DNA from 2 places in the Streptosporangium sp. NPDC051022 genome. Region 2 is predicted to be linked to the other one. Evidence: riboswitches for the same ligand, from Rfam matches in the RefSeq annotation. Region 2 holds a riboswitch; the other holds the start of a gene.
The links. A riboswitch is a leader RNA that binds a small molecule or an ion and turns the genes downstream of it on or off. The one in region 2 is predicted to bind cyclic di-AMP.
Positions count from the first base shown of each region.

Region 1: another riboswitch for cyclic di-AMP. It lies ahead of AB0N02_RS32530 (hypothetical protein); the one in region 2 lies ahead of AB0N02_RS17540 (NlpC/P60 family protein).

Region 1 is NZ_JBFBCF010000025.1:9,928-25,796, forward strand. It holds gene tig (trigger factor) at 1-533, opposite strand, end outside; gene AB0N02_RS32470 (helix-turn-helix transcriptional regulator) at 743-1,609, opposite strand; gene AB0N02_RS32475 (ATP-binding protein) at 1,853-2,362, shown strand; tRNA gene AB0N02_RS32480 (tRNA-Gly) at 2,669-2,739, opposite strand; tRNA gene AB0N02_RS32485 (tRNA-Pro) at 2,829-2,902, shown strand; gene AB0N02_RS32490 (TrpB-like pyridoxal phosphate-dependent enzyme) at 3,106-4,491, shown strand; gene AB0N02_RS32495 (hypothetical protein) at 4,741-4,908, shown strand; gene AB0N02_RS32500 (SpoIIE family protein phosphatase) at 4,905-6,626, shown strand; gene AB0N02_RS32505 (NAD(P)/FAD-dependent oxidoreductase) at 6,688-7,938, opposite strand; gene AB0N02_RS32510 (AI-2E family transporter) at 8,113-9,168, opposite strand; gene AB0N02_RS32515 (TIGR03086 family metal-binding protein) at 9,414-9,986, shown strand; gene AB0N02_RS32520 (HD domain-containing protein) at 10,247-10,843, shown strand; gene AB0N02_RS32525 (DeoR/GlpR family DNA-binding transcription regulator) at 10,927-11,727, shown strand; cyclic di-AMP (ydaO/yuaA leader) riboswitch at 11,849-11,983, shown strand; gene AB0N02_RS32530 (hypothetical protein) at 12,019-12,960, shown strand; gene AB0N02_RS32535 (DinB family protein) at 13,188-13,694, shown strand; gene AB0N02_RS32540 (MarR family winged helix-turn-helix transcriptional regulator) at 13,681-14,211, opposite strand; gene AB0N02_RS32545 (site-2 protease family protein) at 14,302-15,603, opposite strand; gene AB0N02_RS32550 (response regulator transcription factor) at 15,800-15,869, shown strand, end outside.
Region 2 is NZ_JBFBCF010000009.1:76,601-92,469, forward strand. It holds gene radA (DNA repair protein RadA) at 1-788, shown strand, start outside; gene disA (DNA integrity scanning diadenylate cyclase DisA) at 867-1,967, shown strand; gene AB0N02_RS17505 (hypothetical protein) at 2,058-2,744, opposite strand; gene AB0N02_RS17510 (A/G-specific adenine glycosylase) at 2,869-3,744, shown strand; gene AB0N02_RS17515 (TIM barrel protein) at 4,054-5,004, opposite strand; gene AB0N02_RS17520 (ATP-dependent Clp protease ATP-binding subunit) at 5,374-7,881, opposite strand; gene AB0N02_RS17525 (Lsr2 family protein) at 8,147-8,479, opposite strand; gene AB0N02_RS17530 (RDD family protein) at 9,842-11,026, opposite strand; gene AB0N02_RS17535 (amino-acid N-acetyltransferase) at 11,267-11,779, opposite strand; cyclic di-AMP (ydaO/yuaA leader) riboswitch at 12,262-12,410, shown strand; gene AB0N02_RS17540 (NlpC/P60 family protein) at 12,479-13,462, shown strand; gene AB0N02_RS17545 (LuxR C-terminal-related transcriptional regulator) at 13,615-13,863, opposite strand; gene AB0N02_RS17550 (helix-turn-helix domain-containing protein) at 14,028-14,681, shown strand; gene lysX (bifunctional lysylphosphatidylglycerol synthetase/lysine--tRNA ligase LysX) at 15,174-15,869, opposite strand, start outside.

The DNA of each region.
Region 1 (15,869 bases), on a different contig from region 2:
ATGTTCACACCGTCGATCGAGGCGGCCAGGTCCATCACGACGTAGTCGCCGTTGGCGGCGGGGCGCTCGACACCGGTCAGCGTCGCGAAACGCTGGCGCAGGCCGTCCAGCTGGGCGTCGACGTCCTCGTCGGACACCGCGGCGACCGGGACGGTGACCTCGATGCCCTCGTAGTCGGGGACGTCGAAGTTCGGGCGGACGTCCACCTCGGCGGTGAACTCGACCTGCTCGCCGTCGTCGATCTTGGTGACCTCGATCTCCGGCTGGCTGACCGGGAAGATGTCGCTCTCGTCGACGGCCTGGCCGTACAGCTTCGGCACCGCGTCGTTGAGGGTCTCCTCCAGGACCACCGCGCGGCCGAAGCGCTGCTCGATGATCCGGGCCGGAACCTTGCCGGGGCGGAAGCCGGGGACGCGCACCTGCTGCGCGACCTTCTTGTACGCCGCCTGCAGGCTCTCGCCGAGCTCCTCGAACGGCACCTCGACAGTGAGCTTGACCCGGGTCGGGCTGAGCTCCTCGACAGCGGTCTTCACGGGGTGGTCTCCTTGATCAAGCTTCGAGTGATCGCGGGCGCGTCAAGTCGTACGGCTACCGCGGTAAGCTCGCGCGCCGCGCCCACATGAGCGGCATCCGGGCACAGCCGTCGCGACATGCGAGATTAGGGCATGCTCCACTGTGGCGGGTGTCCAGCGCCGCTGGCCAGTCTAGGGCAGAGCCACACCTCGGGGCGACCGGTGCTTGTTCAGTTCTCCTTGATGATTCGCCGCAGAATGTCGGTCGTCTCCCCCGGAGTGGTGCTCACCGCGCACAACCGCTCCATGACCTCGCTGTAGCGGTCGACCTCTTCGCGCTTGTCGAGGTAGAGGGCGCTGGCCAGCTGCTCGACGTAGACCACGTCGGGAAGCTCGCTGTCCTGGAAACGCAGCACGCTGAAGGCCCCGCCCTCCGCGCTGTGACCGCCGAAGCTGAACGGCATGATCTGAATCGTGATGTTCGGCTGGCGCATGAGGTCGAGCAGATGCTCCAGCTGCGCCCGCGTCACCTCCGCGCCGCCGATGGGACGCCGGAGCGCGGCCTCGTCGATGACCGCCCAGAAGAACGGTCCATCGGGACGTTCGAGGACCTGCTGGCGCTGCATCCGCAGGTCGACGCGGCGTGCGATCTCCTCGGGGGCGATGCCCGCACTTCCCGCGGTGATGACGGCCCGGGCGTACTCCTTCGTCTGGAGCAGGCCCGGCACGAACTGCACCTCGTAGGTGCGGATCCGGGAGGCCGCCTCCTCGAGGCCGACGTAGGTCTGGAACCAGGAGGGCAGCAGGTCGTTGAACCGGTGCCACCAGCCCGGTTCGTTCGCCCTGAGCAGCAGGTCCATGATCGCGGCCCGCGCCTCCTCGTCCTCCACCCCGTAGAAGGTGAGCAGGTCCGCGACGTCGCGCTCCCGCAGGCCGACCCTGCCGAGCTCCATCCTGCTGATCTTGGATTCGGAGCCCCTGATGAGGTGGCCCGCCTCCTCTCGCGACAGGCCCTTGGCCTCGCGAAGCCGGCGCAGTTGGGAGCCCAAGAGAATACGCAGAGCTGTGGGACCCGAGCCCGGTTGAACCTGCGTCACTTCGCCTCCCTCTGTACTTGGGCCAGCGCACACAGTGTCACCACTTCCGGCCGTCGTGACAAGGTCTCAACTCCGTGTCCGATTCGCCAACCTCTCATGATGACCGTTAATACAGCTGCACATTGCAACTGCACGTGCATTTGGGTCTTGCAGCGGACGTGCCCGTGACCCATGATGGCCTAGTGCATATTGGGCTTATGGTGCACTAGCTCTTAAAACTCACAACTCGCACGGAGACTCACGATGACAGCGGGAGGTACCGGCAGGATGGTGGAGGAGCCGCATTCGGCTGCCGGCTACCTGCGGACGACCCGCGCGGTCAGCTTCGACGAGCTCCTGGCGGCCGGTCACTCCGGGGCCACGGCGTGCCCGCTGCCCCGGCAGGCCGACTCCGTGAAGACCGCCAGGGATGTGACCAGATCCACACTGAGCGACTGGGGACTGGCCGAGCTGAGCGATGACGCGGCGCTGGTGGTTTCGGAACTGGTGACGAACGCGGTCCGTTACGCACTGTGCCCGCCGAGCCGGATCGAGACCAACCCGATCACCCTGGTGCTGCTGCACATGTCCCCCCACGTGCTCCTGGCCGTGGCCGACCCCAGCGACGAGGTCCCCACCCCCAAGGAGCCCGACTTCATCTCCGAGAACGGCCGCGGCCTCTACATCGTGGAGACCTACAGCAAGTGCTGGGGCTGGGACCACCTCAACCGCGGCGGCAAGGCCGTCTGGGCCCTTTTCAGCGGCGCCTCCTGACCCTCCCCACGCCCCTGGCCGCCGATCGCGAACCGGCGCGGGGCCCGCACGCCCTCGTCGTCCCCGTCTCGCCGTCCCCGTGAGGGAACCCCGGTAAGGGGTCGCGACCTGCCTGCCCGGGTGCCGCCGGGTTCGACGCCCCGGCACGCCGACGACACACTCACTGCGGCCGACGGGACGGGCCCCGAAGAGCCGATGTCCGCGTCGGGCACGCCACGGGCACGAAAGATCGCAAAGTTTTCCGACAGCAGGACAGCAGGAAGGCCAGGCCACCCGAACCCGGGTGACCTGGCCTTCCATGATCTGAGCGGACGACGGGAATCGAACCCGCGTAGCCAGTTTGGAAGACTGGGGCTCTACCATTGAGCTACGTCCGCGCGAGCCGGTGTCAGTCTGGTCTAGACTTCATCCGGTCGTCAGGGCGTAATCGTACCGGAGTTCTGGAGCGTGCGCGCACCCGACGGACCGGGGTGTGGCGCAGTTTGGTAGCGCACCTGCTTTGGGAGCAGGGGGCCGCAGGTTCAAATCCTGTCACCCCGACGCGACGTACGAGGTAGAGGCCGTCTCCGGCATCCGGAGACGGCCTCGTCCGTTTTCCGGGTGATCCGGACGAGGACCGGGACGACGGGCCGGGAACGACGGCGCGCGAACACGCGGCCGGGCGGCGGGGCGGGAGATCCCGGGGATGGACCACGGACGGTGATGGGGCCGACACTTGGGGAAACCGATCCGTGGAGGCGCACGTGAACGAAGCCACCCGTGTCCTGCTCGACGAGTCCTGCATCCCGCGCAACTGGTACAACATCGTGGCCGACCTGCCCCTGCCCCCACCGCCGCCCCTGCATCCGGGCACGTTGCGGCCTGTCGGGCCGGACGACCTCGCGCCGCTGTTCCCGATGGAGCTGATCGCCCAGGAGACCGGCGCCGACCGGTTCGTACCGATCCCGGCGGGCGTCCGTGACGTCTACCGGCTCTGGCGGCCCACCCCGCTGGTCCGCGCCCGGAGACTGGAACGCGCCCTCGGCACCCCCGCGAGGATCTACTACAAGTACGAGGGCGGCTCCCCCTCCGGCTCGCACAAGTCGAACACCGCCGTCCCGCAGGCCTACTACAACGCGCGGGAGGGGGTCAGGCGGCTCACCACGGAGACGGGTGCCGGCCAGTGGGGCTCGGCGCTGGCGTTCGCGTGCGCGCAGTACGGCCTCGAGTGCGAGGTCTGGATGGTCCGCGCCTCCTACGACCAGAAACCGCACCGCGCGAGCCTGATGCGGGTGTACGGCGCGACCGTGCACGCGAGCCCGTCCCAGATGACCGGGGCCGGCAGGAGGATCCTGGCCGAGGACCCCGGATCACCGGGCAGCCTCGGCATCGCGATCAGCGAGGCCGTCGAGGTGGCCGGCGCGGCGCCCGACACCCGTTACGCGCTCGGCAGCGTGCTGAACCACGTGCTGCTGCACCAGACCGTGATCGGCGAGGAGGCATTGGAGCAGCTGGCCGCGTTCGGGGAGACGCCGGACGTGATCGTGGGCTGCACCGGCGGCGGCTCCAACTTCGCCGGGCTGACCTTCCCGTTCCTCCGCGAGAAGCTGGCCGGGAGGATCGATCCGGTGATCCGGGCGGTGGAGCCCGAGGCCTGCCCATCGCTCACCCGGGGCGCCTACGCCTACGACTTCGGCGACACCGCCGGGCTCACCCCGCTGCTGAAGATGCACACGCTCGGCCACGATTTCGTGCCCGACCCGATTCACGCGGGCGGCCTGCGCTACCACGGCATGTCCCCGTTGCTGTCACATCTGTACGAGCTGGGCATGTTCGAGGCGGTGGCCAAGAGGCAGAGCGAGTGTTTCGAGGCGGCCGTGCGCTTCGCGAGGGCCGAGGGGATCCTCCCCGCGCCCGAGCCCGCCCACGCGCTGGCCGAGACCGTCGCCGAGGCGCTGCGGTGCAAGGAGAGCGGCGAGCCGAAGGTCCTGCTGACCGCGCTGTGCGGACACGGCCACTTCGACCTGAACGCCTACGACCGGCACCTGTCCGGGCTGCTGGAGGACTTCGCGCTGCCCCGTGAGCGGATCGACGCGGCGCTGACCGGCCTGCCCGGGGCAGCCGATCCGTCCGGGCCGTCCGGGCCGTAGGCCGCATCGCGCGACCACATCGCGCGGACACCGGCGGGAAGCCGGGCCCCCTCTTCCGCCGCGGCGCCGCCAGGGCGTGCGAGGCGCCGGGATAACGGAAGAGGGGCATCGGCTTGACGCGGGAAGCCGTTGGAGACCAGGCTTACGCTGCGGAGAAATATCAAGAAATCTATGCCAAACCCGGATCCCGGACGTAGATCGTTCTTTACGATTCTCCATGAACGGTAGTCAAGTCGACCGGAGGGGAACGTGACGGGGCCCGACAACGTCATCAACGGCCGCACGAGTGGCCACCCCGGCCACCCGGGCGGCTCGGGCCCGGCGGTCCCCCGTTGTCACGGCGGCCACGTGAACACCACGGATCCGCTGCTCGCCGCCCGTGAACACCTGCTCCCGAACCAGCGGTGGAGCGAGTGAACCGCCGTTTCGTCGTCAAGGACCCGACGGCCTCGGCGCCGCGGATGAGCAGTCCGGCCACCATGCACGAACAGCTCTCGCTGCTCAACGCGGCGAGCAAGCGGATCGGCAGCACGCTGGACATGTTCGAGACCGGCAGGGAGCTGATGGACGTCGCCGTGCCGCGTTTCGCGGACGCGGCGGGCATCCTGGTGCAGGACCGGCTGGTGGCCGAGGGGGAGTTCCCGCAGCGCAGCATCGACGGCTCGGCTCCGGTGCGGCGGATCTCGGTCGGGGTCTCCAGCGCCGACCCCGGTGACTACGCCGACGCCTTCCCCGTGGACGAGGTCACCAGCTACGCGGCGTGGACGCCCTACGCCAGGTGCATGGCCACCGGCAACCCGATCCTCTACCCCCGCCTGGGCCGCAGGACCTCCGAGGAGATCGGGCGCTTCCGCAAGCGCGAGTCGGTCGCCCGGGTGCTGGAGGACAGCTCGTTCCTGGTGGTCCCGCTGAAGGCCCGCGGCCGGGTGCTCGGTTTCGTCATCTTCACCCGCAAGCCGGACAGCGAGCCCTTCGACGACCAGGACGTGAACCTCGCCGAGGAACTGGCGGCCAGGACCGCGGTCTGCCTCGACAACGCCCGGCTCTACAACCGCGAGCGCCGTACCGCGCTGACCCTGCAGAGCAGCCTGCTGCCCGCCGACCTCTACCAGCCGCTGGGCATGACGATCGCCTCCCGCTACCTGCCCGCGAGCGACCTGGTCGGGGTCGGCGGCGACTGGTACGACGTGATCCCGCTGCCCGGCTGCCGGGTCGCCCTCGTGGTCGGCGACGTGATGGGACACGGCATCAGGGCGGCCGCCACGATGGGCCAGCTCCGTACGGCCGCCAGAACGCTGGCCAGCCTCGACCTCGATCCCGCCGAGGTGCTGTTCCGGCTCAACCGGATGAGCCAGGACCTGGACGCCACCCAGATCGCGACCTGCGTGTACGCCACCTACGACCCGGTCACCCGGGCCTGCGCGATCGCCTCCGCCGGGCACGTGCCCCCCATCATCGTACGGCCCGGCGGCGAGACCGAGCTGCTGGAGCTGCCGTCCGGTGTCCCCCTGGGCATCGGCAACGACCCCTTCGAGATGCGTGAGCTGGTGCTGCCGCACGACTCGATGCTCGCCTTCTACACCGACGGCCTGGTGGAGAGCCGCGAGCGGGACATCGACCAGGGCATCGGCATGGTGCGCGACCTGCTGGCCGGCCGCCTCCAGGATCTGGAGGAGCTCTGCGACCTCACGATCGGCGCGCAGCGCCCGGGACACGAACGCGACGACATCGCGCTCCTGCTGGCCAGGGTGCGTGAGCTGGGCCAGGACGACGTCGTCGACCTCCTGCTCCCCTCCGACCGCCGCTCTCCGGCGCAGGCCCGCGCCTTCGTCCGCGCCACACTCACCGCCTGGCGGCTGGAGGCGGTCGCCGACACCGTCGAGCTCATGATCAGCGAGCTGGTGACCAACGCCGTCGAGCACGGCTCGGGCAGCGTCGAGCTGCGGCTGCTGCGCGGCCCGACGCTGGTGTGCGAGGTGACCGACCGTTCCTCGGCGCTTCCGGCCATGCGTGAGGCGGGCAGCGAGGACGACTCGGGGCGTGGGCTCTTCATCGTCAACTGGCTCGCCCACCGCTGGGGCTCCCGCATCACCCCGAAGGGCAAGGTCGTCTGGGTGGAGCAGCAGTTGCCTTGAGGACCCGGACGTGCCCCCGGGACACAGGGGTCCGGGGGCCGCCTCCGCGTGCCGGGCGGGGTCAGGACAGGGCTCTGCGCCTGAGGGCGGGAAAGCGCTGGGCCGCGCGGAGCGCGGTTCTGAAGGCGGCCCTGGCCAGCCGGTTGTCGTCGACGAACTGCCGGGCCGCCATGAGCGATCTGCGCACGGCGGCGAAGCCGTACTCGCGCATCCCGGCCTCGTAGCGCGCGATGGCCGCGACGGGATCCTCGCCGCTCAGCGCGTGGGTGAGCAGCTGGGCGTCGCGGAGGGCGACGTTGGCTCCGATGCCGCGCATCGGGGTCATGCTGTGGACGGCGTCTCCGAGCAGGGTGATGTTCGTGGCGGGCCAGGGGTCGATCGGAACCGAGGTCCGGATCGGCAGCAGGGAGACCGTATCCGGGGCGGACGCGGTGACCAGCCGCCGCAGGTCGGGGTGCCAGCCGGCGATCATCCGGGCCACGGTCTCCCTGAGCTCCTCGCCGGTCATGCCGGGCAGGCCGCCGGGGAAGCGGCCGTTCGCCGCGCCGAAGACCCACATGACGTAGCTGCCGGTGTCGTCGACCAGCGCGTCCTCCTGCTCGGCGCGCCCGGCGCCCGGGGGCGGGAGCGGGCCGCCGAAGTCCTGGGGGGCGGTGAACATGCCGCATCCCCTGGGCGGGATGATCATGTTCGGCCCCCGCCACAGCCGGGGCCGGACCAGGTCGCGGGTGGCGTCGGTGAGCGGGAACTTCCCGGCGACCGTGACGACGCCGGTGTCGATCCGCCTGGCGTGCGGGAGGTACTGCCGCCTGACCCGTGAGTTGCCGCCGTCCGCGGCCACCAGGATGTCCGCGGTCTCGGCCGTCCCGTCGGCGAAGTGCAGGGTGACGGTGCCGTCGGGGTCACGGGTGTAGCGCTCGTAGGTCCTGCCGAACCGGACGACGTCCGAGAGGCCGGTCAGCAGCACCCGGCGGAGGGCGATCCGGCTGACGGAGTGGTGGCCGTCCAGCGGGTCGGGCGCCCGCGGGGTCTCGAGCAGCAGCAGCCGGTCCATCTTCTCGGTGAGGAAGCCGAAGTCGTTCCCGCTCCTGCGGGAGGTCGCCAGGAACTCCTCCCACAGTGGCCGCGGCAGGCATTCGTGGAGCGCGCGGGCGCCGCCGGAGTCGATGTGGATGCGGTACCCCTGGAGCCGGTCCGCCGGGGTGCGGTCGCGCTCGTAGACCGCCACGTCCACGCCCGCGCCACGCAGTCCCTGCGCGAGGCAGAGCCCGCCGATGCCACCGCCGATGATCGCCACTCGCGAGTTCGTCATACCCTCACTATCGGCCGGATCGGCCGCGGGTGGGGTGCCGCTTCCGCCGGAAGGACCCGGCGGCGATCGGGGGCCCTGCCCGTCCCGCGGCAAGGATTCGTGTGAAGTGCCGCTCCCGGCGGGATAGGGGCGATCGTTCACGAGCCGGGGTGACCCGCGGGTACGGCCGCCCGCCTACCGGCGGCCCGACGGGTGGCCGGCGATCAGCGGAACGGCCCAGCGGGTCCGCCGGTCGGAGTCGATCAGCAGTGCGCGGGCGAAGGCGCTGAGCGGCACCGCCAGGATCGCCCCGATGGGCCCGAGCACGTAGGCCCACACGAACAGGGACAGCATGGTGACGGTGGTCGACAGGCCGGCCGACTCCCCCGCGTACTTGGGCTGGATCAGCGACTGGATGACGAAGTTCAGCACCGAGTAGACGACCACCACGGCGACCGCCGTGCCCGGCCCCGAGTCCAGCAGCGCCAGCAGCGTGGGCGGGACGAGCCCGACGACGAACCCGATGTTGGGGATGTAGTTGGTGATGAAGGCCAGCAACCCCCAGAGCAGCGGCAGCGGCACGCCCATGATCCACAGGGCGACGGCGTCGAGCACCGCCACGATGAGCCCGAAGACGCTGGAGACGATCAGATACCTGCAGGTCCCCCTGGCGAAGTCGCCCAGCGCGCCGACCAGGTCGGAGTGGGGCGGGCCCAGCGACCTGATCGCGTCGTGTACGGGGGTCGCGTCCAGACTCATCCCGAACACCAGCAGCGTGAGCAGGACGAGCGCCGAGCCGACGCTGAGCAGGCCGCCGAGGAAGCCCTGCAGCAGCGCGATCAGCGAGCCGGGGTCCAGCTTGCTCAGCGCCGTCCTGACCTGCTCCTGGGTGATGCCCAGGTGCGCGATCTGCCGGGCGACCGAGTCGATCAGCCGCTGGTACCGGTCGGCGTAGGACGGCAGCAGTTCCACGAGCCGCGCCACCGAGACGACCAGCGAGCCGAGCAGGGCGACGAGCAGCAGCAGGATCGTCAGCAGCGGGACCACTACCAGCACCCACGTCCTGGCGCCGCGGCGGCGCAGCCAGACGCGCAGCGGGCTCACCGCGATGGTGAGGGTGAGCGCGAGGAAGGCGGGACCCGCGATGTCGGCGACCGCCCTGACTCCGGCCAGCGCGACCACCGCGGCCGCCGCCCCCACCAGCAGCCTCAGGCCGCGTGACGACCCCTCACCCGCGGACGCTCGCACCATGGTCACACTATGGCGCCAGGCGCTCACCCCTGGCGTCCACCGCGCCGCGCCACCGCCCCGGATGCCGCCCGGAAGCCGCCGGGAAGTCACCTCGGCACCACGTCACGGTGGCCCCCGGCTGACGCAGGAATGGCCGTGGGATGAACCCTCGCGGCGGGCACCGCCCGCGACGCCGGTCATGCCCTTCGAGCGCGATGACTACCGGCCGCTCAGGGGTTACGGTCGAATTGAGGACCTGGGAGGGCATGATGACCATCGACGTACGCGAGGCCTACCGCCGTGCGCTGGACGACTTCGGCGCTCTCGTGCACAGGATCACTCCGGAGCAGTGGCAGAACCCGACCCCCTGCGTGGACTGGGACGTTCGCGCCCTGGTCAACCACGTGGTCGGCGAGAATCTCTGGGCTCCAGAACTGCTCTCCGGGCGCACCGTGGCTGACATCGGCGACGCCTTCGACGGCGACCTGCTCGGCGACGACCCGCTGAAGGCGTTCGACACCTCGGCCGTGGCGGCCGTCCAGGTGGCGAGCGACGAGGGGGCGCTCACCCGTGTGGCGCACCTGTCGTTCGGTGACGTGCCCGGCAGGGAGTACATCACCGAGTTGTTCGCCGACGCCCTCATCCACACCTGGGACCTGGCCCGTGCCATCGGCGCCGACGAACGCCTCGACCCCGAACTGGTCGAGGCGTGCGCGGCGTGGTTCGCGGGCGCGGAGAACGGTTACCGCCAGGCCGGGGTGATAGGAGAACAGCAACCGGTGTCCTCGGACACCGACGCCCAGACCCGGCTGCTCGCCTCCTGGGGCCGTCGCGGCTAGCGCCCCGTCGGCCGCTTGCCGTGGTTGGCCCGGTGCTTCTTGCGGGCCCGGCTCTTGCGCGCTCGTTTGCCCATGTCGGCCACCCCTTTCCCGAGGTCCGCACGGGAACCGCGGGACCCGCTTTCCACGTTCCTCCGCCTCGGGCCTCCGTACAAGGCCCGGGAACGATTGCCCGACGGCCGCAGCGTCCCGACGGACCGGTGGAGCGGTGGACCGGCGGGCGCGGGCCTGGAAGGCGGTTCGTTCTAGGCTTCGGTCGCATGAGCGAGAAGCTGATGGAGCGCTGGCGGTCCCTGGCCGGGACCGAGGCGGACCACCTGGGCAGGGAGTTGATCACCCGGTACGGCGAGCCGCACCGCAAATACCACACGACCGAACATCTGTGGGCCGTGCTGGACCACGTCGACGCGCTGGCGGCCCATGCTGCCGCCCCGGATCTGGTACGGCTCGCGGCCTGGTTCCACGACGCCGTCTACGATCCCACGCGCGGCGACAACGAGGAGCGCAGCGCCCGGCTGGCCGAGCGCGCGCTGCCCGAGCTGGGACTGCCCGCCGAGGAGGTGGCCACGGTGGCCCGGCTGGTCAGGCTGACGCTGACCCACGCCCCCGAACCGGGCGACGCCGACGGGGCGGTGCTGTGCGACGCCGATCTGGCGATTCTGGCCTCCCCGCCGGAGGAGTACGCGGCCTACGCGGCCTCGGTGCGCGAGGAGTACTCCTTCGTTCCCGACGAGGCCTTCCTGGAGGGCAGGGCCGCCGTGCTGCGTTCCCTGCTCGACCTTCCGGTGATCTTCCACATCGCCGATCTGGAGGTCCGGGCGAGGGAGAACATCGGCGCCGAGCTCGCGCGGCTGTGAACGGCAACCCACCGGGATCAAACATTTGACCCTAAGCTTTCTGTGGCAATTTGCTGGAACATGGTGGATCGAGGAGTGGGTCGATGCTCGCTCAGCAGCGGCAACAGGTGATCGTGGAGCGGGTGCGCGGCAGCGGCGGGGTCAGGGTCGCCGACCTGGTCCGCGAGTTCGGCGTGTCCGACATGACGATCCGCAGGGACCTGGAGGCGCTGGCGGAGCGCGGGCTGATCGAGAAGGTCCACGGCGGGGCCACCGCCACGGGCCTCGGCCCGGCCGAGGAGTCCGGGTTCACCGCCGGGCCGGTGCGCCGGCGGGCGGAGAAGGAGGCGATCGCCCGGCACGCGGCCGGGCTCGTCCGGCCCGGCACGGCCGTCGCGCTCTCCGCGGGGACGACCACCTGGACGCTCGCCCATCTCCTGGTGGAGGTGCCCGAACTGACGGTGATCACCAACTCGATCCGGGTCGCCGACGTCTTCCACCGCTCGCCCCGCGCCGACCGCACCGTGGTGCTGACCGGTGGCGTGCGCACCCCCTCGGACGCGCTGGTCGGCCCGATCGCCGTGGCGGCCGTCCGGGGGCTGCACGTGGACACCCTGTTCCTGGGCGTGCACGGCATGAGCGTCCGCGCCGGGTTCACCACGCCCGACCTGCTGGAGGCCGAGATCGACCGGGGGTTGATCGCCTCGGCCCGCCGTCTGGTGGTTCCCGCCGACCACACCAAATGGGGAACCGTCGGGATCAGCACGATCGCCGGGCTGGCCGAGGCCCATCTTGTGATCACCGACTCGGGTCTCGCCGAGGAGGCCCGCGAGGAGATCGCCGCCCGGGTGGGCGAGCTGATCGTCGCCGAGCCCCACCGGGAGAGCGGGACAGCGGAGCGCTGAAAGGCGCGGGCGGACCGTGCACCCCCTCCCCATGATTATCACGAAACGATCACCACTTTATCTCGACTTGGGGTCGCATTACCCCCCGCTTTACCACTACTATCCTCACGCATCGGACAAAAGGTTCGATATGCCTAATCTCAGGCGCCTCGCCTGAGAGCCGGGGACCCACGCATTTGGGGTGAACCACTTCGGTGGAAGGGCTCTCTCCAGCCCGAACCCGTCAGCTAACCCGGTAGGCGTGAGGAGAGGAGAGCTGTGGCGGCTCTGTCCCCCACGTTCCGACGTCACATGACCCTGACCGTCTGCGCGGTCGCGGTCCTCGCCTTCGTCCTGAGCGCGGCGGCCGCGGGCAACGCGGCGCCCAAGCCGGCCGAACCCGAGCTCCGCGCGGAGCTGGCCCGGCTGAACAAGAAGGTCGACAAGCTCATCGAGGCCTACGCGGCCAAGCGGGAGTCGCTGAGAAAGGCCCAGAAGGCCGAGGAGACCGCCAAGGCGGACCTGCGCAAGGCCGAGGAGGCCTACGCCGAGGCCGGCAAGCGGGTCGACTCCATCGCCCAGCTCCGCTACCAGAGCGGCCCCGTCGACCTGCCCACGATGCTGTTCGCCCCCAGCATGAGCGGCGCCGCCGTCATGGAACAGCTCACCGCCCAGCAGAGCGCCTATCTGGAGGGTTTCGCGCGCAGCCGGGATCTGATGAAACAGGCCGCGGACAAGGCGGCCGTACTCACCGAACGGATCGGTCAGGAGGCCAGGACGGTGGAGGCCCAGCGCCAGGAAGCGGAGAAGATGATCCGCGGCATCCAGGAAAAGCTCGACCGGCTCGTTCCGACGGGCTCGGGCCGCCTCACCGACGGCGGCTGGGCGCCCCAGCTCCCCACCGGGGAGGACAACATCACCGACCGCACCCGGATCATGCGCGAGGCCGTCGGGCGGGCCTTCAAGCTTCCCCACGAGGTCGGCTGCTACCGGGCGGAGAACGACGGCGGCGAGCACCCCCTCGGCCGCGCCTGCGACTTCATGATGAGCACCGGCGGTTCCCTGCCCTCGGCGGAGAACGTCGCGCTCGGCGACGAGATAGCCGCCTGGGCCATAAAGAACAAGGCCCGGCTCGGCGTCAAGTATGTGATCTGGCGCCAGCGCATCGACACCGGTTCGGGCTGGCGCGGTATGTCGGACCGGGGCGGGATCACCGCCAACCACTACGACCACGTCCACATCTCGATGTACTGAGGCCTCCGGCGGGCCCCGTGCCCGCCCCGGCCGGGGGCCCGCCCCGGATCCCCGGCCGGTCCCGGCTCCCGCCCCGGCCGCTCCCGGCCTCCGGCCCGCCCGGGGCCCGGCAGGTCCCAGGATCTCCCGCCCCCTCCCGCCCCTCCTGGGCCGTTCAGGGCCGTTCGGGGCCGGGCCGGGCGCAAAACCGTATGACAGCGTTCGCGCGTGCGGCCAGGATGAGATCCATGACAAACGACCGCGTCGCTCCCCCGCTCATCGCCGACGAGGCCGCCATGCTGTACGCGTGGCTGGACTGGCATCGGGAGACCCTGGCGCTCAAGTGCACGGGGCTGTCGCGGGAACAGCTCGTCCTGCGTCCCGTCAAGCCCTCCGGGCTGTCCCTGCTGGGACTGGTCCGCCACATGACCGAGGTCGAGCGTCACTGGTTCCGCAACGTCCTCCACGACCAGGAGGCGCCGCCGTTCTACTACACCGAGCAGGAGCCCGACGGCGACTTCGACCTGCTGGACTCCTGCCCTGCCGAGGAGGCCCTGGCCTGCTGGCGCGCCGAGGTCGACGACGTCCGCGAGCTCTACGCCGGACTGTCGCTGGACACCCTGGGCAGGCGGCAGCGCAGGGGGCAGGACGTCTCACTGCGGTGGATCCTCGTGCACATGATCGAGGAGTACGCCCGGCACAACGGCCACGCCGACCTCATCCGCGAGCGGGTCGACGGCGTCACGGGAGAGTAGTGCCCGCCGAGGTCTCCTCGATCGCCTCGGCGATGAGCCGGTCGAGGTGGGCCAGGTCCGGCGGCCTGGCCGTGGCCGCCTCGGCGAAGCGGGTGAGCAGCCGGGCCAAGACCTCGCGGTCCGCCTCGTCCCAGTCGGCGATCAGCCCGTCCAGGTAGGTCCGCCGGGAGTCGACGACCACCTGGCGCACCCGCCGTCCTCGCGGGCTCAGCACCAGCCTGGCCCGTCTGGCGTCGACCTCGGACTCCTCACGTGCCACGAACCCCGCGCCGATCGCGTCGTTGACCAGTCTGCTGGCGGTCGAGGGGTCGACGTCCAGTTGCTCGGCGACGGCTCCCACGGTCACCTCGGACACGTCGAGACTCAGCCTGTGCACGGCGTTCACGACCATCACGTTCGACATCTGCACCGCTCGCTGCGGGTCGGCGGCCTTGCGCGTGCGCAGCGGGCGTGCCCAGATCCGGCGCAGCCGGAACAGCGCCCCGTCGATCGCCGCCCCCGGCGTCCCGTCCTTCACGGCGTAACCCTATCGGCGTGTACGGCCCCCGCCGGGCGCCGCACGCCGTCGCACATCGTGGGTTCGCGGAGTTCGCGGAGTTCGCGGGGCTCAGCCGGCGAGGCGGACCGGGTTGACCAGGTCGGCGTACATCAGCAGGCCGGCCATGACGACCATCACGAGGGCGATCGCGTAGGTCAGCGGAAGCGCCTTGGCGATGTCCACGTGACCGGGTGCGGGACGACGGGTCACCCTGGCGAAGGCCCGCTTGAGCCCCTCCCACAGGCCGCCCGCGATGTGGCCGCCGTCCAGCGGGAGCAGCGGGATCAGGTTGAACAGGCCGATCGCCAGGTTGAAGCCCGCCAGGAGGTTGATGAAGGTGGAGACCTTGTTCTCCAGCGGGGCGGCGGAGGCCGCGATCTCCCCGCCGATGCGGCCCGCGCCGATGATGCCGATCGGGCCGTTCTTGTCGCGCTCCTCACCGGAGAAGGCGGCGTTCCAGACGCCGACCATCTTCTCGGGGAAGCGCAGCAGCGAGCCCGCGGTCGCCGCGGTGAGGTCCCGCATCTGGGTGACCACGGCCCCGAGGTCCTGCCGCTCGACGGCCGTCCTGGGGCTGACGCCCAGATAGCCGACACCCTTTTCGATCTTGCCCGGCTCGTCCAGCGACTCCCTGTCCTGGGCGATGAGCGTGGCGTTCAGGGTCATCGGCTGCCCGTCCCGCTGGATCCCGATCGCGACCGGTCCCGCACCGTGGCTCCGGATGGCCCGCGTCGCCGCGTCCCAGGTCGGGGTCTGCCTGCCGGACACCGACACGATGACGTCACCCGGCTTCAGCCCGGCCGCCGCGGCGGGGCTGGGCCGGTCCGTCTCGGTGCACTTGGGGTTCTTCTCGTACTCGGCGGTGGTCTTGACGCACTCGGGAACCGACGACACCTGGTTCTTCAGCACGGTGACGCCGAAGCCCATCTGCACGACGGCGAACAGCACGAACGCCAGCACGAAGTTCATCGCGGGGCCGCCGGCCATGACGATGACCTTCTGCCACCACGGCTTGCGGTAGAAGACCCGGTTCTCGTCGCCCGGCTTGACCTCTTCGAGGGCCACGTCGCGGGCGTTCTCGATCAGGGACTGCCAGGGGCCCGTGGAGGTCGAGCGCACCTTGCCTGGGGCGTCGGTCGCCCGGGGCGGGAGCATGCCGATCATCCGGATGTAGCCGCCGAGCGGGATCCACTTCACGCCGTACTCGGTCTCGCCCTTGCGGCGCGACCACATGGTGGGGCCGAAGCCGACCATGTACTGGGTGACCTTGACGCCGAACAGCTTGGCGGGCCCCAGGTGACCCAGCTCGTGCAACGCGATCGACGCCATCAGCCCGAAGAAGAAGACGGCGATCCCGAAGAGCCAGCTCATAGGTTCCTACCCCCCGGTCGCGGAGCCGTCGACAACGCCCCATAAGAGATTAGCCCAATTCCCCGGGGGTCAGCCTCCCTGAGAGCCGGGCCTTCCCGATCCGGCCACTTGCGCGGGCTTTACCGAACCGGGAGACTGCCTCAACGGTGAGCGACTACTCGATCACTCTGCGGGAGTACGGGGCGAGGGGAAGAATTTGATCGGAATCCTGGTTGCCGCGCGCCAGCCCATGGTCCGCCGGGGCCTGGTGGCCTCGCTGGACGGCG
Region 2 (15,869 bases):
CGGTGCTGGTCGGCCACGTCACCAAGGAGGGCTCGATCGCGGGCCCCCGGACGCTGGAGCACCTGGTCGACGTCGTGCTCCACTTCGAGGGCGACCGGCACTCCCGGCTCCGCATGGTCCGCGCGATCAAGAACCGGTACGGTCCCGTCGACGAGGTCGGCTGCTTCGACCTGCACGAGGCCGGCATCGAGGGCATCGCGGACGCCAGCGGCCTGTTCGTCTCCCACCGCAACGACCCGGTGCCCGGCACGTGCGTGACCGTCACCCTGGAGGGCACCAGGCCGCTGCCCGCCGAGGTCCAGGCCCTGGTCGCGCGGACCGAGGCCCAGCAGCCGCGCCGCTCCTCCTCCGGTCTCGACACCTACCGGGTGACGATGGTGCTGGCCGTGCTCGAACGACGGCTCAACGCCAAGCTCGGCGGCTGCGACGTGTTCACCGCGACCGTCGGCGGCATCAAGCTCAGCGATCCGGCGATCGACCTGTCGGTGATGCTCGCGGTGGCCAGCGCGGCCGGGGACAAGCCGCTGCCCCGCGGTCTGGTAGTGCTGGGCGAGGTCGGCCTGGCCGGGGAGCTGCGCCCGGTGCGCGACGTCCGGCGGCGGCTGTCGGAGGCCTCAAGGCTGGGCTTCACCCGCGCCCTGGTCCCCGCCGGCTCCCTCGACGCGGGCAAGAGACGCGACGGCGCCCGCTCCCTCGTCCCCGTCGGCGGCCGGGGCGCGAACTTCATGCCGGGTTTCGACGTTGTCGAAGCGGAGAATGTTTGGGACGCGCTCACCCACGTCACCTAGGTTCGGCAGTCCGGCGGTCAGGACTCCGCAGTGCCTCCGCCGGTAAGCTGAGTGTGACACGCAGACCACGGGGGTCATGTGGCAGCAACCTACAAGGGACTCGACGAACAAGGGCTCGACGAACGCCGCAGAGGCGTTCTCGCCGCGGTCGCACCGGGCACCGAGTTACGCGATGGCCTGGAACGCATCCTCCGCGGGCACACAGGCGGTCTGATCGTGCTGGGCTACGACGGCACGGTCGAGGAGATCTGCAGCGGCGGGTTCGAGCTGGACGTCGAGTTCTCCGCGACGCGACTGCGTGAACTGGCCAAGATGGACGGCGCCATCGTGCTGAGCTCCGGCGATCACAAGATCGTTCGAGCCGCCGTTCACCTGATGCCCGATCCGTCCATTCCCACCGACGAGTCCGGCACCCGGCACCGCACCGCCCAGCGCGTGGCCGTGCAGACGGCCTTCCCCGTCATCTCCCTCAGCAAGTCCATGCGGATCATCGCCCTCTACCTCGACGGGATCCGTTACGTGCTGGAGGAGTCGGCGGTGATCCTGTCCAAGGCCAACCAGGCCCTGGCCACGCTGGAGCGCTACAAACTCCGCCTCGACGAGGTGTCCGGCACGCTGTCGGCGCTGGAGATCGAGGACCTGGTGACCGTCCGCGACGTGGCGGTGGTCGCCCAGCGGCTGGAGATGGTCCGGCGCATCTCCGACGAGATCGCCGGCTACGTGGTCGAGCTCGGCACCGACGGACGGCTGCTCTCCCTGCAGCTCAACGAGCTGGCCGCCGGCACCGAGAGCGACCGCGAGCTGATCGTGCGCGACTACCTGCCCGCGTCGGCCCGTCGCCCGCGCAAGTTCGCCGATGCCCTGCACGACCTTGAGCAGCTCTCCTCCGACGGCCTGCTCGACCTGTCCGCCGTCGCCCAGGTTCTGGGCCAGTCGGGCAGCGACGCGCTGGAAACCCCGGTCAGCCCCCGTGGCTACCGCCTGCTGGCCAAGGTGCCCCGGCTGCCCGGCACGGTGGTCGACCGCCTGGTCGACCAGTTCGGCAGCCTGCAGAAGCTCCTGGCCGCCAGCACCGGCGACCTCCAGGAGGTCGGCGGGGTCGGCGAGGCCAGGGCGCGGCACATCCGCGAGGGCCTGTCCCGGCTGGCCGAGTCCTCCATCCTGGAACGCTACGTCTGACATCTCCGCGAAAGCGGCCTCACCCCGCGACCACACCACCGGCACCCTGCGGACGCCGGCCGGAACACGGGGAGCCTCCGGCGTGGGCCCCTAACGCAGATGGAAGACGGTTTTGCGGCTCTTGAGGTGGAGGCCGCTGACCGTGGCGACGTAGGTCCCCGTCCTGGCGGCGGCACGCTCGGCCTCGCAGTCCCCGCCGGAACGGCGGCGGTCCCACTCGATCTGCCGGACGTACGGGATGCCCCGGTCGAGCCGGTGGACGTCCTCGGTCTCACCGCTGACGCAGTCGGCGGACGACCAGACGCGGTCCGTCCCCGAGGTGATGAGGACCTCCAGCGCCCGTGACCCGACGTCGGCCGTGCACATCACCTTGCTGGTGTTCACCAGCGTGAGGATGAAGCGGGGCCGGTCGCGCCCGGTGTAGATCTCCCCCTGCCCCTGCATGTGCAGCACGAGGTCGGACGGGTCGCAGGTCTCGCCGGGCCGCCTGGTCTTGACGGGCGGCTTGGGTTTGGCCGAGGCGGTGGGGGTCGCCGAGACGGACGACGTCGGCGTGGGAGTGGGAGTGATCGTGACCGCGGGCAGCAGCGCCAGTATCGGATCCGGCGTGGGCGACTCGCCCGCCAGGGGGTTCGCCTTCGGCTCGCCGTCCGGCCCGCTCGCCGAACAGGCCCACGCCACGATGGCCACCACCACGAGCACGCCGACGAGCGCGGCCATCCGGCGCCGCCAGTAGACGTCCACCCCTATGTCGCTACGGAAAGTGTCCGGATCCATACGCACAGTATGAAGATTCCCCGTGGGCCGTGAGGGGCGACCCGCCGCTCCCGCCACCCCGTTTCGGCGAGCCGAACCGGGCGAAGGCGGTGAACCACGCCTTGGACGGCACTATCGTCGGAGGGTGCCCGAGTCGAACCGTCTACTGGAACCCGTTCTCAGCTGGTACGCCGGCAATGCCCGCGACCTCCCGTGGCGTACCCCGGACGCCTCCCCCTGGTCGGTCCTGGTCAGCGAGATCATGTTGCAGCAGACCCCGGTGGTCCGGGTGCTTCCCGTCTGGACCGAGTGGATGGAGCGCTGGCCGACGCCCGCCGCCCTCGCCCAGGAGCCGCCCGGCGAGGCCGTACGCCACTGGGGCCGCCTCGGTTACCCGCGCCGCGCCCTCAACCTGCACGCCTGCGCCAGGGCGATCACCGACGACCACGGCGGGCAGGTTCCGGCGGACCACGCCACCCTGCTGACGCTGCCCGGCATCGGCGAGTACACCGCGGCGGCGGTGGCCAGCTTCGCCTTCGGGGGGCGGCACGCCGTCCTGGACACCAACGTCCGCCGGGTGCTGGCGCGGGCGGTGCGGAGCGAGGAGTATCCCCCCAAGGCCACCACGCCCGCCGAACGCAGGCTCGCGACCTCGCTGCTGCCGGACGCCGAGGACGCCCCCGTCTGGGCCGTCGCCGTCATGGAGCTGGGCGCCCTGGTCTGTACGGCCCGCGCCCCGCGCTGCGCCGACTGCCCGATCCTCGACCTGTGCGCCTGGCGGCTCGCCGGCAAGCCCCCCTACGAGGGGCCGGCCCGCAAGGGGCAGACCTACGCCGGCACCGACCGCCAGTGCCGTGGGCGCCTGCTGGCCGTCCTGCGCCAGGCCCACGGCCCCGTCCCCAAGGACGCCCTCGACGTGGTCTGGGACGACGCCCCGCAGCGGGAGCGCGCCCTCGACGGCCTGGTCGCCGACGGCCTGGCGGAGGTCCTCGACGACGGAACCTACCGGCTGCCCGCCTGACCCTCGGACCCCTCGCACTCCGGGCACCCAGGCCCGCCCCGCAGACGACCGGGCCCGGGCCGGAGCCGGCGTGCCCGGGAACGCGCACCGGGTCGAGCACCGCTCACAGGCGCCGATCCGCCCCGTGCCACCCCCCGCCGTACCGGCGCCCGCACGGGCACGGTGAAGGCAGGCGGGCGACACGCCGGCCCCCGGCCCAGGCCGGACCCGGGTGGAAACTCGGGCGACACGCCGGCCCCCGGCCCAGGCCGGACCCGGGTGGAGACTCGGGCGGCAGGGCAGGGGGGCAGGCCGGGGTCCGGGTGGGGATCAGGCGGCGAGGCTCAGGCCGAGGGCGGTGAGGTTGGTGCGGGCCCAGTCGAGTTCCTCGGCGAGCATGTTGACCAGGGCTCCGGGCCCCTTGGCCCGCAGCGGCACGGCCAGGTCGTGGGTCTCGACCTCGATGTGGGCGGTGCCGTGCACCGCGCCGGAGAGCATGGCGGTGAGGGTGTCCTCCAGGACCGAGCGGGTGCTCGGAAGCTCCTGGCAGGCGTCGCCGAAGTGGTTGTGGACGTGGCCGAGCTTGACGACCGGGGCACCGGCCGCGGCCAGGCCGCGCAGGGCCGCCCCCGCCTCCTCCGCGCCGCCCGCCAGGTGGCAGGCGTCCAGGCAGACGCCGAGGTGCTCGGAGTCGATGTCGCAGACCCGTTCGAGCGCCTGCTTCGTGGTCTCCAGCACGCAGCCGGGCCAGGGCTCGAAGCCGACCCTGATCGTCTTTCCGGTGACGCTGTAGAGGCCGCGCAGCTCGCGGGAGAGGCGTTCGAGGCGGCGCGCGGCGATGGCGTGCAGGTCGGCGGGCCAGTCACGGCGCCAGCCGATGGGGATGGTCGAGATGCTGCCGAACTGGACGTCCTCCGGCAGCAGGAACGCCAGGATCTTGGCCAGCGCCATCGTGTAGCGGTAGCGCTCCGGCTTGGCCCAGTCGGGCCCCGGGGACTCCTGGTTGCGGCCGCCGGTGCCGTTGAGGCTGACGACCTCCAGGCCCCGCTCCTCCAGGGAGCGGCGCAGGCGGACCAGTTCGATGCGGTCGGCGACGAGATGGTCGGCGACGCCCGGGGAGAGCCAGAGCCCGACGCCCATCCGGGACACGCCCAGACGCTTGCGCACCGGAACCGCGTATCGGGTCAGGTGCGCGATCAGGTTCTCCAGGTCCTCAGCGGGATGGACGCCCGCGTTGTAGGACAGGTGAACGAGAGTCCCGTCCTGGTGTCGCAAACGCATCCGATGCCTCCAAGGATTGTGGTGCCTTCGGGTAAGTGACCCTGATTGCCCCCAGGCGGTCACGACAGCATGGGTCGGCGGGGTCCTGCCCGGCCGGGAACTCGGCCCGGTTCGCCGAGCATTCCGTACGGGCACCGGGCTCCGCGTCACTCGCGCAGCTGATTCGCCGGTACGCCGCCGGGCTGATCTCAGGACCGGTCTCGCCGCAATCGGTACAGCATATGGATCACTTGGTGAGCCCTTCCAGGCTCACTCTACAGAGTGTAGTACTACCTGTGGTGGTGGGATACCTCCTTGGATAACAAATGAGCAGACCCCGCCGTGATGTCCTCACGGCGGGGTCTGCTCGTTTTACCGCTGGTATGCCGTCTAGTGCTGGATCGGCTCCGCGATGGCGGCGGCCGAGTCGGGGACCTGGCTGGCGGGCGCGGTCTCACCGACGAAGGTGAACTTCGCGTTGTCGCCCTCGCCCTCGATCCCGATCTTGACGATCTGGCCGGGCCTGAGCTCGCCGTACAGGATCTTCTCCGACAGCGTGTCCTCCAGCTCGCGCTGGATCGTCCGGCGCAGCGGACGGGCGCCCATCACGGGGTCGTAGCCACGGTCGGCCAGCAGCTGCTTGGCCTCCTGCGTGAGCTCCATCCCCATGTCGCGGTCCTTCAGGCGCAGCGCCACCTGGGCGAGCATCAGATCGACGATCTGGATGATCTCCTTCGGCGTGAGCTGGTGGAAGACCACGATGTCGTCGACACGGTTGAGGAACTCGGGCCGGAAGTGCTGCTTGAGCTCCTCCTGGACCTTGGCCTTCATCCGGTCGTAGTTCGACTCGGTGTCGTTGGACTTCGCGAAGCCGACCCCGATGCCCTTGGAGATGTCGCGGGTGCCGAGGTTGGTCGTCATGATGATGACGGTGTTCTTGAAGTCGACCACCCGTCCCTGGGCGTCGGTCAGGCGACCGTCCTCCAGGATCTGCAGCAGCGAGTTGAAGATGTCCGGGTGAGCCTTCTCGATCTCGTCGAAGAGGACCACGGAGAACGGCTTGCGCCGCACCTTCTCGGTGAGCTGGCCACCCTCCTCGTATCCGACGTAGCCGGGAGGAGAGCCGAACAGCCTGGAGACGGTGTGCTTCTCCATGAACTCGGACATGTCCAGCATGATCAGCGCGTCCTCGTCCCCGAACAGGAACTCGGCGAGCGCCTTGGACAGCTCGGTCTTACCGACACCGGACGGGCCGGCGAAGATGAACGAGCCACCCGGGCGGCGCGGGTCCTTCAGACCGGCGCGGGTACGGCGGATCGAACGGGACAGACCCTTGATGGCGTCGTCCTGGCCGATGATCCGCTTGTGCAGCTCCTCCTCCATGCGGAGCAGCCGCTGGGACTCCTCCTCGGTGAGCTTGAAGACCGGGATGCCGGTGGCCGTCGCCAGGACCTCGGCGATGAGCTCCTCGGTGACCTCGGCCACGACGTCCATGTCGCCGGCCTTCCACTCCTTCTCACGGCGTTCCCGCTTGAGCTGGAGCTGCTTCTCCTGGTCGCGCAGCGCGGCGGCCTTCTCGAAGTCCTGCGCGTCGATCGCGGACTCCTTGTCGCGCCGCACGTTGGCGATCTTCTCGTCGTACTCGCGCAGGTCCGGCGGCGCGGTCATGCGGCGGATGCGCATGCGCGAGCCGGCCTCGTCGATGAGGTCGATCGCCTTGTCCGGCAGGAACCGGTCGCTGATGTAGCGGTCGGCCAGCTGCGCGGCGGCCACGAGGGCCCCGTCGGTGATGGAGACCCGGTGGTGCGCCTCGTAACGGTCACGCAGGCCCTTGAGGATCTCGATCGTGTGGCTGAGGCTGGGCTCGGCCACCTGGATCGGCTGGAAGCGGCGCTCGAGCGCGGCGTCCTTCTCCAGGTGCTTGCGGTACTCGTCGAGCGTGGTGGCACCGATGGTCTGCAGCTCGCCACGGGCCAGCATCGGCTTGAGGATGCTGGCGGCGTCGATCGCGCCCTCCGCGGCACCCGCGCCGACGAGCGTGTGCAGCTCGTCGATGAACAGGATGATGTCGCCGCGGGTGCGGATCTCCTTGAGGACCTTCTTCAGGCGCTCCTCGAAGTCACCGCGGTAACGCGAGCCCGCGACCAGCGCGCCCAGGTCCAGGGTGTAGAGCTGCTTGTCCTTGAGCGTCTCGGGCACCTCGCCCTTGACGATCTTCTGGGACAGGCCCTCGACGACGGCGGTCTTGCCGACGCCGGGCTCGCCGACCAGGACGGGGTTGTTCTTGGTCCTCCTGGAGAGGACCTGCATGACCCGCTCGATCTCCTTCTCCCGGCCGATGACCGGGTCGAGCTTGCCCTCGCGGGCGGCCTGGGTCAGGTTCCGGCCGAACTGGTCCAGCACAAGGGAGGTCGACGGCGCCGCCTCCTGCGGACCGCCCGAGGCGGCCGGCTCCTTGCCCTGGTAACCGTGGAGCAACTGGATGACCTGTTGCCGGACGCGGTTGAGATCCGCGCCGAGCTTCACCAGCACCTGAGCGGCGACTCCCTCGCCCTCACGGATGAGGCCGAGCAGGATGTGCTCGGTGCCGATGTAGTTGTGCCCCAGTTGCAAGGCCTCGCGGAGCGACAGCTCAAGAACCTTCTTCGCGCGCGGGGTGAAGGGAATGTGCCCCGACGGCGCAGACTGTCCTTGGCCGATGATCTCCTCGACCTGCTGACGCACACCTTCAAGACTGATGCCGAGGCTCTCCAGAGCCTTGGCGGCAACGCCTTCACCTTCATGGATCAAGCCAAGAAGAATGTGCTCCGTACCGATGTAGTTGTGGTTGAGCATCCGGGCCTCTTCTTGGGCCAGGACGACAACCCGCCGTGCGCGGTCGGTGAACCTCTCGAACATCTCGTCGCTCCTCACAGAGCGGTCAGGCAGGTCCGGGATATCCGGGCCCTGTCATCCCGCATGGTAGCCCCGACCCGGCGACCGCTCTACGCAGAAGACGTTCCCCGAGAGCAGGGCGTTCACCCTCCATCCAACTACTTGCGGGGGGTGCGATGTTCCCGATACGCCGCAAGCGAACGACGTTTGTCGGCCGCTCAAACGCGTCATGCGGTCATGGCCGCCACCGGACCCCACCGTGGCCGCCATAACCGCATGATTCAACGATCTAGTGAGCCTGCTCGTACTGCTCGACGATCTTGGAGGCGATTCGACCGCGCTCGCTGACATTAAGACCGTGGGACTTGGCCCACGCCCGGATGTCGGCGCTCTTCTCTCTCGTGAGTGCCCGGGTGCCACCTGCACGGCGGCGACGGGGGGCGAGCGCGCCGGAACGGCGGGCGCTCTGCACGAAAGGCGACAGGGAGTCGCGGAGCTTCTTCGCGTTTACGTCACTGAGGTCAATCTCATAGCTGGTGCCGTCAATCGCGAAGGCGACAGTCTCATTGGCCTCGCCCCCATCGAGGTCGTCGATGAGAATCTCCTGGATCTGCTTGGCCATCTACGCAATCCTTTCGCGGAGTATTGTTTCATTCGCTAGCTAAACATATACCCGCAATCGGAGAGCGGCAATTCCGGGAGCCCGGCGATTCTCGCCGGACCCCGGAGGGGGGAGTGGATCAGCTGTTCTGCGACTCAGGCCGATCCTGCCGTTTTGCCGGGCGGCGGCCGGCGGCTTCACTCCGAAGAAGCTTGACAACTCCGTAGATGAAGGCCCCGCCGACGACCACCGGGGGTATCAACGCGGACAATACGTCGTTCATTCGTCCTCGCTCCGCACCGTGGGTAACTTTCGGGGACCATGGAAATTTTGCCGGCGACATCCGGGCCCTGCCCGGAGGGCTCGCTCGATCAGTCCGGATCCGTCCACAGATGACCATAGCGTCACCTGCGGGCGGAGGGTGTCACGGGGGCGGCCACGCTCGCCGCTCACCACCTTAATGCTTCTCTCCAGCCGTCTTACCGGTTGCACTCCGTAAAGCCGGAGGGAAAAACCGACAGGGTGATCATGCGGTGATCGGCTCCGCCGGAAAACCAATGCGGTCCCGGCCCCGCGGCCGCCGGGGTGTCCGGCTCCTCACCGCGAAGTTCCTGGTGAGGGGGACGGTGGGCCAGGGTGGACAGGCCCGCCGTGAACCTGAAGATCGCAACCGGCGGGTTCACCACCGGAATGACCTCAGTGTGAAGAACACCCGGATAGAGAGCTGCCCGCTTCATCCGCCGGGAGGCCGTGGTACGACTCCGCCGGACAGAAGAAGACGGATCTTCCTCGTTTTCTTACCAAGAGTACGTCCTTGTCTGGCATCTAGGACATAGTCGTAGACCGTATAACCACCAAACGGGTTCGGACTCTCCAACAACCACGGCAACACCGGGGCTCCCGAGCGGGCATCGGTAAGAAGGTCTCCACCCCTCGCCCGGCGGGTGAAGGAGAAGTCCGGTTGGACAATCACTTGAGGGACACGAAGATGACACCGGCCGGGATGCGGGTGTCCCCGGAGCGCCGCCCTTTCGGCCGGCGGTGTGGGAAGTCCCGGCGCCGGGCGTTCTCCCTTTGGGACCTCATAACGCTCGGCGGACGACGGCCCATAAGGCGGCCCCTGCGGGGCCCCAAAGGCCGGACGCGCGGAGTTCACGGGGCCGGGTGCCCCGCGACCGACGAGGCCCGCCCTGCCGTGGCGTCTGCGATCCGCGGCGATTGTCGCCGCCGGAGGCGGGTGGACGGCCATAACGCTCCTCACGCCGTCGCGAATGGGTTTGCGCTTCCATCGCATCCCGGCGGGACGGCGTTACCGGTCACCTTTCCCCACTCGTACGCGAAAAGGGGCCGGCGGGTTGAACCCGCCGGCCCCTTTTCGTACAACTACTTGGTCTTGACGACCGCCGTCATGGTGACCTTGTCGTGCAGGCACTGCTGCAGCGGCTTGTCCCAGAACAGCCAGAGCGTGTTCACCAGGTAGAAGATGTTGGCGATCCACCCGAGGAACGGAACCCCGCGCAGGGCGAGCGGGCCGAAGAGCACGGCCGCCCGCTTGAGCGCGAGGTCGGAGGAGAGACCACCCTGGAGGGTGCCGCCGACCGTCACGACCTTGATGCCCATGACCATCTTGCCGACGCTCTGCCCGTTCTGCTTCAGCATCAGGAACTCGTAGGCGATGTAGATCAGGCCCGCGACGAGGGCGACGACGATCTCCGCGAGGACGATTCCGCCGCCCTCCGTCACCTTCCCCGTGTTGATGTCGAAGCTCGGCGTGGTGACCAGGATCATGGTCAGCACGAGGGAGACGATCACCGTCGGGATCGCCAGGATGACGCCGTCGATGATCCGGGCCACCAGACGCTGCCACCACTCCGCGAGGGGGGCGGGGAGACCGGGGGGCACCACGCCCTGGGGGGCGTATCCCTGACCGTAGGAAGGGGCCGGCTGTCCGTAGCCCTGCTGCTGACCGTAGCCCGGCTGCTGGCCGTACCCGGGCTGCTGGCCGTAGCCGGACTGGGCCGTCTGCTGGCCGTAGTCGGCCGGCTGACCGTAGTCGGCCGACTGTCCGTAGCCCTGCTGCTGGCCGTAGCCGGGCTGGGAGGCGGCCTGCTGGCCGTACCCGGGCTGCTGGCCATAGCCCTGCTGCTGACCGTAGCCGGGCTGGGAGGCCTGCTGGCCGTAGTCGCCCTGCTGCCCGTAACCGGGCTGGGAGGCGCCCTGCTGGCCGTACGCGCCCGTACCGCCCTGCTGCCCGTAGCCGGGCTGGGAGGCGGCCTGCTGGCCGTACCCGGGCTGCTGGCCGTAACCCTGCTGCTGGCCGTAGCCGGGCTGGGAAGCCTGCTGGCCGTAGTCGCCCTGCTGCCCGTAACCGGGCTGGGAGGAGGCCTGCTGGCCGTACGCGCCCGTACCGCCCTGCTGGCCGTAACCCTGCTGCTGGCCGTAGCCGGGCTGGGAAGCCTGCTGGCCGTAGTCGGCCTGCTGCCCGTAACCGGCCTGCTGGCCGTAGCCCTGCTGACCGTAGCCGGGCTGGGCCTGCCCCGGTCCCGTGTTCTCGGATCGATATCCCACGACTGTCACATCGGGGTCGAGTTCGCCAGGGGCTCGACCCGCATTCTGTCCGTATTGAGGATGACCCGACGGTGCGCGGTCGGGATCATCCTGCGGATACGGCGGCTGTCCGGTGCTCACCGCGTCACCTCACTTCGACTGTGCATGTGGCACATGTCAGACTCACATGCATGCTGGTGCACAAGGTATCGACATAGGTATCAACAGTCACCTTTCCGATCAGTCAGCACCACAGTCAACTCAGGCGTCCCGCCGTGTCAGATGAAGCAGCATTCGCGTGTTCCCCAAGGTGTTCGGCTTGACGTGCTCCAGGTCAAGGAACTCGGCGACACCCTCGTCATACGAGGCGAGCAGTTCCGCGTAGACCTCGGGCGAGACGGGCGTCCCCTGGATCTCCTTGAATCCGTGCCTGGCGAAGAAATCGACCTCGAAGGTGAGACAGAAGACCCGGCGCAGACCGAGATCGCCCGCGGTGCCGATAAGCGAGGAGACGATCAGGTGCCCGATGCCCAGCCCCCGGCATCCGGGGTCGACGGCGACGGTCCGGATCTCGGCGAGGTCCTCCCAGAGGACGTGAAGCGCTCCGCACCCCACGACGACGCCGCCCCTGTCGGCCACCCAGAACTCCTGGACGTCCTCGTACAGGGTGACCGTGGCCTTCTCCAGCAGGCGCGGCCCCGCCCCGGCGTAGGTGTCGACGAGCCGCCGGATGGCGCGCACGTCCGGGGTGCGGGCACGGCGCACCGTGACCACCGCCGTCCCGGCCCCCGGACCGCCCGGCGACCGCTCCCCCGCGACCTCGGCGCCGGCCTCTCCGCCGCCGTCTCCGGCCCGTCGTTCCACCGCCCCGGAATCACGTACGGCCCGCGCCGGAAACTGCTCCGCTACCTGCTCCATGACCGATCAGCGTACGTCCTCGTCAGCGTCTGTTTACGGCTCGTCCTTAACTCCCCCCTCGGATCCGCCGGATGACACGCGGCAGCCCACCGGCCGCCGCGGGGCGGGCGCGCCGGCCGTACACCCGGTCCGATCCCCTCGTGGAACGCAGACCTGCGACGACCTCTCACGCGAACGGGCCCGAAAGATCCGGGGCCTGCGTGACACATATGTCGATCTTGAAATGACGTGACCTTCCCGTGACATTTCAGTTGTGAAAGCTCTACCGGCTTTGCAGTTCTGGTTGAGCATGAACCTCCAATTGCACTAATGTCCGTGCTCGATGTCAGCAACGTAAAGTGCTGAACCCGCCGAATCCCCGCAGATGGGGAGCCGGGGACCCACCCTCCAGTCCCCCGGGGTGAATCCGAAGCGCCACCGGCGCACGGTAGGGCTGCCTCCGGCCCGAACCCGTCAGCTAACCCGGCAGGCGGCCGAGAGAGGAGCCTGTTGGTGAAGCGCACGCGCAACCGTGGGAGAGAGCGCGCGGGCAGGCATGCCCGCCATCGAGAACACGTGACGCGCGGGCTATCGCGCCGGATGACGGTCGTCGGGCTGGTGTTCGCCTCCCTGGTCCTCGGCACTCCCCTGATGGCGACCGCCGAACCGAAGCCCAGCCTCCAGCAGCTCGCCAAGCAGGCCGAGAAACTGCACACCGAGATCGAGACGCTCAGCGAGCAGTACAACGGCGGGCGGATCAAGCTCAAGGAGGCGCAGCGCGCCGCCGCGAGCGCCAAGAAGACCCTCGCCGTCAGCGAGGCGGAGCTGGAGACCCGGCGCTCCAAGGCCACCCTGCTGGCGCAGAGCACCTACATGGCGGGCGGCCTGGCCTCCGCGCTCGCCTTCACCCAGTCGTCCAACCCCGAGACCTTCCTCGACCAGGCGACCACGAACTACGCGCTCCAGCAGCAGCAGAGCCAGGAGGTCGCCCAGATCGGCGAGGCGATCGAGACCGCCAAGCGCGCCCAGGCCGGTGCCAAGGCCCGCACCGACGAGGTCAACACCCTCCTCTCCCAGCTGGGGGCCAGGCGCACCAGGATCGAGCGCCTGGTGAAGAGGGTCGAGGGCGACCTGTTCAGCGAGGTGCGCACGCAGGCCGCCCGCAACCGGAGCAGCCGGGTCAGGATCAACGTGCCGATCACGGGCGAGGGCAAGGCCGCCGAGGCCGCCCGCTGGGCCCTCACCCAGCAGCTCAGACCGTACGTGTGGGGCGCGGAGGGGCCCAGCACCTTCGACTGCTCCGGCCTGGTGATGTGGGCCTACCAGAAGGTCGGCATCAGCCTGCCGCACTACACGGGCGACCAGTGGACGGCCGGAACCCACGTCTCCAGAAACGAGCTCCGCCCCGGAGACCTGGTCTTCTTCTACAGCGACCTGCACCACGTCGGGATCTACATCGGCGCGGGCCTGATGGTCCACGCGCCGCAGACCGGTGACGTCGTCCACGTCACCACGATCGACAACCGGCCCTTCGCGGGCGGCGTGCGCATCGCCGACTGAGGCGCTTCCGGTCGTGGCCCGCGGAAGCGGGCCGCGGCCCTCCCGGCTGTCCCGGCCCTCCCGGCGCGGAACGGCCTGTCGCGGCGCTCAGAGGCACCTGGCCGCGCCGAGAGTCCCAAGGGGCAGGAAAGCCCGGACTCCGCGGAACAGGCTCAGATCAGCCGTCTGCGGGCGGCCCAGGCCACGGCTTCGATCGCCGTCGCCACACCGATGCGGTCGCAGATCCCGCGGAGCCTGCGCCGGACCGTCCGGCCGCTGATGTCGAGACGACGGCCCACCCGATCCACGGTGACCCCCTTGGCGAGCTCCGCCAGCAACACGAGATCCTCGTCGCTGAGGCCGATCTCGCCCACGCTCAGGAGGCCGTCGCCGCGACGGGAATCCACTTCGGGATATGCCATCTGGAGTCGCTCCCCCCGCACCTGTGACCGAGGCGTGAGTTGTCTGGAATCAATGCCGCCCGCCAGGAACGGTAAACGGCTTGTTCAAAGGTCGTCAAGTTCTGCTCTTCATAGAGGTAGCACGCGCTGTTGACATAGCGGGCGCTACGTGAAGTACTCATGATATGTCGGTGCCTTTACGGTTAAGTCGGGACCAAGCCAAGGCCCGCACCCGCAGGCGCCTGCTGGCCGCCGCAGCCGAAGTCTTCGCAGAACAAGGTTTCGCCGGGGCCTCGGTGGACGAGATCGCCTCCAGGGCGGGCCACACGGTCGGCGCCCTCTACTCTCATTTCACCGGAAAAGACGACCTGTTCCGCGCGGTCTTCGACGAGCACGTCCCCCACCCCCTTGACGTGGGCGGCGGAATCCCCCCGCAATGGAAGGACGACGTCCCCGATTTTGCGGCATTCGGCGCATATCTGGCGGAACTAGCCGATCAACACACGGTGTCGAGCGCGCTCGAAATGGAGTTTCTGCGCTACGCGCTGCCACGGCCGGAATTGCTCGGCCGGCTGGCCAACCGCTGGTGGGCCCCCCGTACGGCCGTCGCCCACCTCGTGGCCGCGCACCACACGTCCCACGAGGCGACCGCGGTGGCGACCGTGATCATCGGTCTCTTCGAAGGGCTGGTGATCCAGCGCCGCGCCGACCCCTCCGCGGTTCCGGCCGAACTGTTCGCCAAGGCGCTGAACTGGCTGATGACCGGCCTCGAAGGCACACCCGAAACCCACCCCGCCGAAACCCACGCGTCAGAGGAACGTCCGCCCGAAACCGCCTAGCCGGGAAACGCGCGGCCGCAGAGCACACGACCGCGCCCCCGTACGGCCCGGCGGTGCCGAAAAGGCACATGAAGCCATCGAAAGGTACGGGGAGGCACGAAAGGCACGCATCCACGGAACACCAGACCGGCGTACGGCGGGGGCGCGGCCGTACACGACGGGGAACGGCCGTCGGAAGTGGCCATAAGACAGGGAGCGGCCGCCGGGGAACGACCATAAGACGAGGAGTGACCGCAGGACGGGGCGCGGCCGTGGGACGGGGAACCGGCCGCGGCTTCCGAACGGCCCGGAACGAAGGCGCGGGCACGGTACAAAAAAGCGCAGACACGGTACAAAACTGTACAAAACGGGCAACGCGAAGGTGTGCGGAACGAGGGCGGCGGCACGCCCGCAGGACGCCGGGGTTCCCAGGGCGGTATCGCCTTTCTCACCCCGGCGCCACACTCCCGTCCCGGCGCGGCGCCCGCGTCCCGGGCGCCGCGCCGGACGGGCTCAGCTCGTCGGCTTGACCAGCGGGAACAGGATGGTCTCGCGGATGTTCTTGCCGGTGAAGGCCATGATGAGACGGTCGACACCGAGGCCCATGCCCCCGGTGGGCGGCATGGCGTACTCCAGCGCGGCGAGGAAGTCCTCGTCGAGCTGCATGGCCTCGGGGTCACCGCCCGCGGCCAGCAGGGACTGCTCGGTGAGACGGCGGCGCTGCTCGACCGGGTCGACCAGCTCCGAGTAGGCGGTGCCCATCTCGGTGCCGAAGCCGATGAGGTCCCACTTCTCGGTGAGGAGCGGGTTGTCCCGGTGCTGACGGGTCAGCGGGGAGGTCTCCAGCGGGTAGTCCATGACGAACGTCGGCTGGACGAGGGTGTGCTCGACGAGCGCCTCGAAGATCTCCTGGACGAGCTTGCCCTGACCCCACTTGGCGTCCCAGTGGATCTCCCGCGCGTCCGCGAGCTTGCGGACCTGCTCCAGCGGCGTCTCGGTCGTGACCTCCTCGCCCAGCGCCGCCGAGACCGACCCGTAGAGGGTGATCCGCGGCCACTCCCGCAGGCCCAGGTCGATCTCCTGGCCCTGGTGGACGACCACCGAGTGACCCAGCGCGGCCACGACCGCGTTCTGGATCATCCGCTGGGTCAGGTCGGCCATGTCGTTGTAGTCGAGATACGTCCCGTAGGCCTCGAGCATCGTGAACTC